DNA from 3 places in the Vibrio sp. T3Y01 genome. Region 2 is predicted to be linked to each of the others. Evidence: predicted binding sites of a transcription regulator. Region 2 holds the regulator's gene; each other region holds the start of a gene.
What was found. Region 2 encodes PurR, which represses purine synthesis genes. Its sites were predicted from a motif close to TNANGNAAACGTTTNCNTNA; they were not measured.

Region 1 (2,276 bases), on a different contig from region 2:
CGACCTAGTTTACAAACTACAGGTTTTTGACAATGTCAGCTACAAGGCGTGGACCTTTGTAGATAAAGCCAGAGTAAACCTGAACAAGCTTAGCGCCTGCCATCATTTTCTCTTTTGCAGCAACATAAGAGTCAACGCCACCTACCCCGATGATCGGCAGTTGGTCACCTAGCTCTTGGTGAAGTTTACGAACTACTTCAGTACTACGAGACTGAACTGGACGTCCACTTAGGCCACCGGCTTCGTCACAGTGTTTCATGCCTTCGACAATTGAACGATCCAATGTCGTGTTTGTTGCGATCACACCATCGATCTTATTTTTGATCAATGATTCGCAAATTTGGCTGATTTCGTCGTCACTTAGATCCGGTGCAATCTTAAGAGCTAGAGGAACATACTTACCATGCTTCTCTTCTAGTTCAGCTTGTTTTGCTTTCAGCTCAGACAGCAAATCATCAAGTGCTTCGCCGTATTGTAGAGAACGTAGCCCTGGTGTGTTTGGTGAAGAGATATTTACCGCAATGTAACCCGCGTATTGATATACCTTCTCCATACAGATCAAGTAGTCTTCTGCGCCCTTTTCAATTGGCGTGTCTTTGTTTTTACCGATGTTGATACCTAAGATGCCGTCGTAGTTTGACTTCTTAACATTCTCAATCAAGTTATCTACACCTAGGTTATTGAAACCCATTCGGTTGATGATACCTTCAGCTTCAACAAGGCGGAATAAACGAGGTTTATCGTTACCCGCTTGCGGACGTGGCGTCACAGTCCCTACTTCTACAAAGCCAAAACCCATCGCGCCAAATGCATCAATACACTCGCCGTTTTTATCTAGGCCAGCCGCAAGGCCAACTGGGTTTTTAAAAGTAAGACCCATGCATTCTACAGGTCGATGAGGTAATTGTTGGCGATACAAAAGATCAATGGGAGTGCCGGTAAAGCGTTTGAAATTTTGAATTGCAAGATCATGTGCCTTTTCGGCATCAAGTTGGAAAAAGCCAGTTCTGGCTAGACGGTAAAGCATTGTGCCTCCGATAGAAAAAAGCCCCGTGTAAACGGGGCGATATTATTTACTTATTTACCCAACTATTCAATCTATTACTGTCTGTAAGGGTAAGATAATCGAGTTTGCTAACGAATGAGCTTCTTTATTAAGCAAACGTTACCGTTATCTAGGCAGTTAGCACTCTTTAATTCACTATCCAGTGAATCGGTTTGAGACATTACGAATTTACGGCTACTCACTTTCCAGGGTAAGCAATCATAACCCGAAACGAAAAAGGCAGACCAAATGGCCTGCCCTTAAATCGTTTTACTTGAGTCTAATCGTTAGTCTTTCGACATGCAGTTTAGATTCAGTAGCATCAATTCGCGCAACGCAACTGAGAACTTAGCAAACTCGTGAACAGAACCTACTTTGAATTCGTTCAGGATACTTTCCCAACGATGTAGAGAAACAGAATTGCTTTCCATCCAATCGTCGAGCGCTTTGATCACATCAAGATCCGAACCACAACCGCAGTTAAGTACTTGACCTGTTAATTGACGTTGTTGCCAATCCAGATCTTCTCTGAATGCAGCGCGTGCCAATGCTTGCCAGTTGTTGTCGACGGCTTGGCCATTGATCTGCTTCAAGAACCAGTGCAGAGACAAACGGTCGCCCAGATTGAAGTAAAGTTTAGACGCTTGTTGTACTGTTTTACCCGTTTCACGAGCCACTGTAGATATATCCAGTGCTGAATACAAGCTAGACAGACGAGCTACTGAATTTGCCAATTCTGCTGTAACGCCTTGGTCAATCCATACTTGCGCCATTGCTTGATGCTCTTCTACTTCTGAAGCAACCAGATTTTCATCCAGTTTCTCAGTAATAGCTACTACATCGCCTTGGTAAAGTTCAACCAGTGCTTTCACTGATTGTTTGCCAGTACGGTTTCTTAGTAACCAGCGTGTTAAACGGCGTAGTGTTCGACGTACATGGTACAGCAACTCATATTGAGCTTCTGAGCTAGAGATATTGTCCAGTTCACGGATGCTCTTAAGCACTTGACCCAAACCGTAGATTTCACGTGATGCCGCGTAAGCATTCGCAATATCGACAATGTTTGCGCCCGTCTCTTCTTGTAGACGAGTGATGAAGTTACAGCCCATTTCGTTAACCATTTGGTTAGCAAGAGCCGTCGCAATGATCTCTGCACGCAGTGGATGGTTATCCATGTGTTGAGAATAGTTACGGCGTAACTCTGTTGGGAAGTATTGCATCAATTGTTGCG
Region 2 (2,276 bases):
TTGTTGTGCCTTTGTCTGCTCGTATGTGCAACTGGTCATTAACAACCAGAGCAAACATAGTGTCATCAGCAAAAAGACCGAATCCACCAAACATTGAGCGTGATTTTATTTTTCCTAGGGGCTCAAATAACTTCATTGAGTCCTTTAGTATCGGTTTATCCATGTTATTTATCTCGGTGTATTTGAACTACGCCACCAAATAAGCAGGTCCGAGAGATTAGCAAAATGTTGCAATTACATTGTCAATAAGCCGTAAATTACTAAATTATTAGTAGTTACTGCATTTTGCCATCGGTAACCCCGCTACCATACCAACGAGTGGTTTAGGCCGGAAGCTTTGCGTCTCACCTTTTCAAGTGATTTGCCCTGTGCGTGACTGATTGAATAGAATAAAGTTTTTGTTGAATGAGGCTCACACTTGTTATTTCAAAGTGTGATACTGCTTCAATTAATGATCTTTATTATATGAAACTAGGTTTATTTTAGTTGCTGATAAAAAAAACGCACCCAAAGGTGCGCTTGATGAAAATAAACTCAATTTATCAGTTAATTTAACGTTTTAACTGTACTACGTTCAACAATTTCTGGGTGCATTTCGAAGACGCGTTTTTCATGGTCTTTGTCTTTAATACGCTCAAGCAGAATTTCGAAGGCGTTCTTACCGACACGGCGCTTCGGTTGGTGAACGGTAGTCAATGGTGGAGAGAAGTACTCAGCCAGTTCGATGTTATCGTAGCCAATGATAGAGATATCTTCAGGGATACGGATGCCTTTCTGCTGTAGGCGGCTCATCAAGCCTAGTGCCATGGTATCGTTGAAGCAGAATACAGCTGTCGGGCGATCTTCCATATCAACAATTTTGTCAGCGGCTAGAACGGCAGTATCACACTCAAAGTTACCTTCGATGATCATGTCGTCATTTGCAGTAATGTTAGCTTCTTCCAAAGCGCGCTTGTAACCAGCGATACGCTCCACACACGCCGCTTTGTCTAAGTGGCCACTTAAACAAGCAATCTTTGAGTGACCGCGGTCGATTAGGTATTTAGTCGCTAGGTAGCCACCTTCTTCAGAGTTATCGATGATCTTATCTGCTTGAGAACTCTCCGGGCCCCAGTCCATGACTACTTTAGGGATGTCAGCGTGACGGTCTAACATCTCTCTCAGTTCTTCAGTTAGGTCTGAACACATAACCAAGATGCCATCTACACGTTTCTCTGCAAGCATTCGAATGTAGTCACGTTGCTTCTCATAGATACCACCCGTGTTACACAGGATCAAAGTGTAACCTTGACGGTAGCAGTAGCTCTCAACACCATCGATAACTTCTGAGAAGAATAGGTTGGTTGATTGAGTCACTAGCATGCCGATGGTTCGTGTTGAATTACACTTCAAACTACGAGCAACAGCACTTGGTGCATAGTTTAATTCGTCTACCGCTTTATTTACTTTTTCTTGAGTCGCTTCTGCAACAAAACGGGTTTTGTTGATTACGTGAGAAACGGTTGTTGTTGATACGCCGGCTAAGCGAGCGACATCTTTTATAGTGGCCATGGTTTTATCCTATTAGAAGCTACTTTCCCCAAAGTACGGAATGAAGTAGCCGTTAAGCTACCTAACTAAGAGCTTAAACGTGTAGGGCTCTTTGGGTACTAAAGTGTTAAAAAACAAAAAACCGCTATTGAGCGGCTTGTCTTAACACCGAAATGCTCTGAAACTTAATAAGCATAGCATTTCGTGAATGTTTCATATTTTATCGTTTGCGGTCACAATTTTAGACTGACTAGAAAATACTCGCAATAAAATTCACCCAGAAATCCGGGTGAATTGTCACATTCTACTGAATTTATTTACCTAGTCATCTAATAAGCTATTCACCAGCCAAATATTGAGTGTCTAATTGACAGAATGCCAGTAGCAGCGATGATACTGATGCATAGAAACCGAACTCATCAACCTCATGACACTTAACCTTGAACTTTGGAATCCAAGTGAGTAGCTGTTGCTCAATAAACTGCTGTTGAACTTCGAACGACTTTTCTAACTCTTCCTCTGATTCTGTTTCATTAGAGCGAATGATTAGGTTACCTAGGAAGTCGAGTTCAATAGCGATGTGGTCTGCTGGTTCTTTTAGATCTTGGTTAACCACTAAGTTGTGCTTAGCCATGATCTCTTCCATCTCTTTTGCTGGCTTATCGTTTAATAGCCCAGTTTCACCGATGTACATCGAAGCGTAGGGAAGGGCACCATGCTTGTCTGTCTTTAGGAATAGGTCACAA
Region 3 (2,276 bases), on a different contig from region 2:
TTCGCCTTGGACAACGCAAAGCCAAGCATTACCACTTTGCGCTACTTGGGTTAGCACTGGTCTCTTTTGCTATCTACCTACTGATTCAAGAGAAACCGGTCTGGATCAGCCTGCCATTTTTGTTGAGTATTGTGATTGTCTACAAGCACGGCAAGGCCGTTTGGGAAACCGAAAAACCCGCTCAAATAGCACCTATGATGCCGGTGATTGTGAAATGCTCGCTGGTTACTAACCTATTGTTTGCAGGGGTTGTCGTAGCTCAAACTCTATTGAGTTAATTGAGACTAATCATTGCAAAGGGATCAAGCACCGATATACTCAAAGTAAGCTCATTGTTCAAAAGGTATACTAATGGAATACAACACTTCAGCACTGTGCGACATATATTTGGATCAAGTTGATGTCGTGGAGCCAATGTTCAGCAACTTTGGTGGACGAGCCTCTTTCGCAGGACAAATCACGACATTAAAGTGCTTTGAAGACAACGCTCTGATCCGCTCGGTATTAGAGCAAGATGGTTTAGGGCGTGTGTTGTTAATCGATGGCGGCGGCTCACTGCGTAAAGCGCTAATCGATGCTGAAATGGCCCTACTTGCCGAAGACAATGAGTGGGAAGGTATTGTGGTGTATGGCTGCGTTCGCGAAGTCGATGAGCTTGAAGACATGAACCTAGGCATTCAAGCACTGGCTTCTATTCCTGTTGGAGCAAGCCAAGATGGTGTCGGTGAGCTAGACGTACCTGTTAATTTTGGTAGCGTGACCTTCTTACCGGAAGATTACCTCTACGCCGATAACACGGGCATTATTCTTTCAGCCGAACCTTTGGATGTTGAACTTGATCTCGATGCTGATGAAGAAGAGGTCGAGTAACTCTAGCTCTGCATAAATCACTCACATTAACCACGAACACAAACAAAAACGCCCGCTACTGAGTAGCGGGCGTTTTTTTAAATCTGAAGAGTGAATTACTCTACTTCATCCATTTTACCAAGAAGGTTACGGATGCGATCTTGCCATGCAGAGTGCTCCTCTTGCATCTGCTGAGTTTTTTGCTCTAACTCGTGACGGCTTGCTTTAAGCTCACCAGCTTCAGTTGCTAGTGCTTGTTTCTCTTCTTTAAGCTCTTCCACTTCCATTTGAAGAAGTGCAATCGTATCTACTGCTGTTTGAATTTTTGCTTCTAGTTGCTCTAGTACTTCAAAAGACATTCTGGCCTACCTTTAAGTTATCCATTTGATGGTGAAGGTTCACTCCACTTATTTCCCCATTCTACTCAGCAGAGCAAGGATAAACACTCAATATATTCGATATTTTGCGCCATTCGATGAAAAAAACAGCGCTTTTTACCGAATATTGACGTTAATTCTTACAGTCACACTCGCAAACCAATTATTTTGATGAATATTAGTGGTTTTTCACTGCTCATTGATCAAAAGCAATCTCCAAAAAGCAAAAAGGCAAACGTTTCCTTTTGGATATGGTAAAATCCGCCGCGAAATTTCTATTCCCCCTTTGAAAATTTTGGAGTCCGCATGAAACGCGATTTAGCAATGTCATTCTCTCGTGTCACAGAAGGTGCAGCACTGGCTGGTTACAAGTGGCTTGGCCGTGGCGACAAAAACGCTGCAGATGGCGCTGCTGTAGAAGTCATGCGTAGCCTACTAAACAAAACCGAAATCAGCGGTGAAATTGTTATTGGTGAAGGCGAAATCGATGATGCACCTATGCTATATATCGGTGAAAACGTAGGTGTAGGCGGCGACGCTGTCGACATCGCAGTTGACCCAATTGAAGGGACACGCATGACAGCAATGGGCCAATCAAATGCATTGGCAGTATTGGCTGCAGGCGAAAAAGGCAGCTTCCTAAAAGCGCCTGATATGTACATGGAAAAATTAGTAGTTGGTCCTGGTGCTAAAGGCGCTATCGACTTAGCTCTACCGTTAAAAGAAAACCTAGTAAACATTGCTAAGGCTCTGGGTAAAACACTCGACACGCTAGTAGTCACCACACTGGCTAAGCCACGTCACGACCAAGTGATTGCAGAGATGCAAGCGATGGGCGTTCGTGTATTCGCAGTGCCAGACGGTGATGTAGCAGCATCAATCCTAACCTGTATGCCAGACAGCGAAGTCGACGTAATGTACTGCATCGGCGGCGCACCTGAAGGTGTAGTTTCTGCCGCAGTAATTCGCGCGCTGGACGGTGACATGCATGGTCGTCTACTGCCTCGTCACGAAGTGAAAGGCGATACAGAAGAGAACCGTAAACACGGT

Region 1: the regulator PurR is predicted to act here: its motif matches at 1,155-1,174, upstream of pyrD (quinone-dependent dihydroorotate dehydrogenase).
Region 3: the regulator PurR is predicted to act here: its motif matches at 1,454-1,473, upstream of glpX (class II fructose-bisphosphatase).

The regions. Positions count from the first base shown of each region.
Region 1 is NZ_VTXJ01000012.1:39,188-41,463, reverse strand. Features, by position in the region: gene pyrD (quinone-dependent dihydroorotate dehydrogenase) at 17-1,027, opposite strand; gene F0232_RS14335 (NAD-glutamate dehydrogenase) at 1,333-2,276, opposite strand, start outside.
Region 2 is NZ_VTXJ01000005.1:152,395-154,670, forward strand. Features, by position in the region: gene F0232_RS07555 (TfoX/Sxy family DNA transformation protein) at 1-163, opposite strand, end outside; cyclic di-GMP riboswitch class I at 291-376, opposite strand; gene purR (HTH-type transcriptional repressor PurR) at 547-1,551, opposite strand; gene torD (molecular chaperone TorD) at 1,868-2,276, opposite strand, start outside.
Region 3 is NZ_VTXJ01000021.1:26,479-28,754, forward strand. Features, by position in the region: gene F0232_RS19240 (1,4-dihydroxy-2-naphthoate polyprenyltransferase) at 1-278, shown strand, start outside; gene rraA (ribonuclease E activity regulator RraA) at 352-870, shown strand; gene zapB (cell division protein ZapB) at 966-1,208, opposite strand; gene glpX (class II fructose-bisphosphatase) at 1,533-2,276, shown strand, end outside.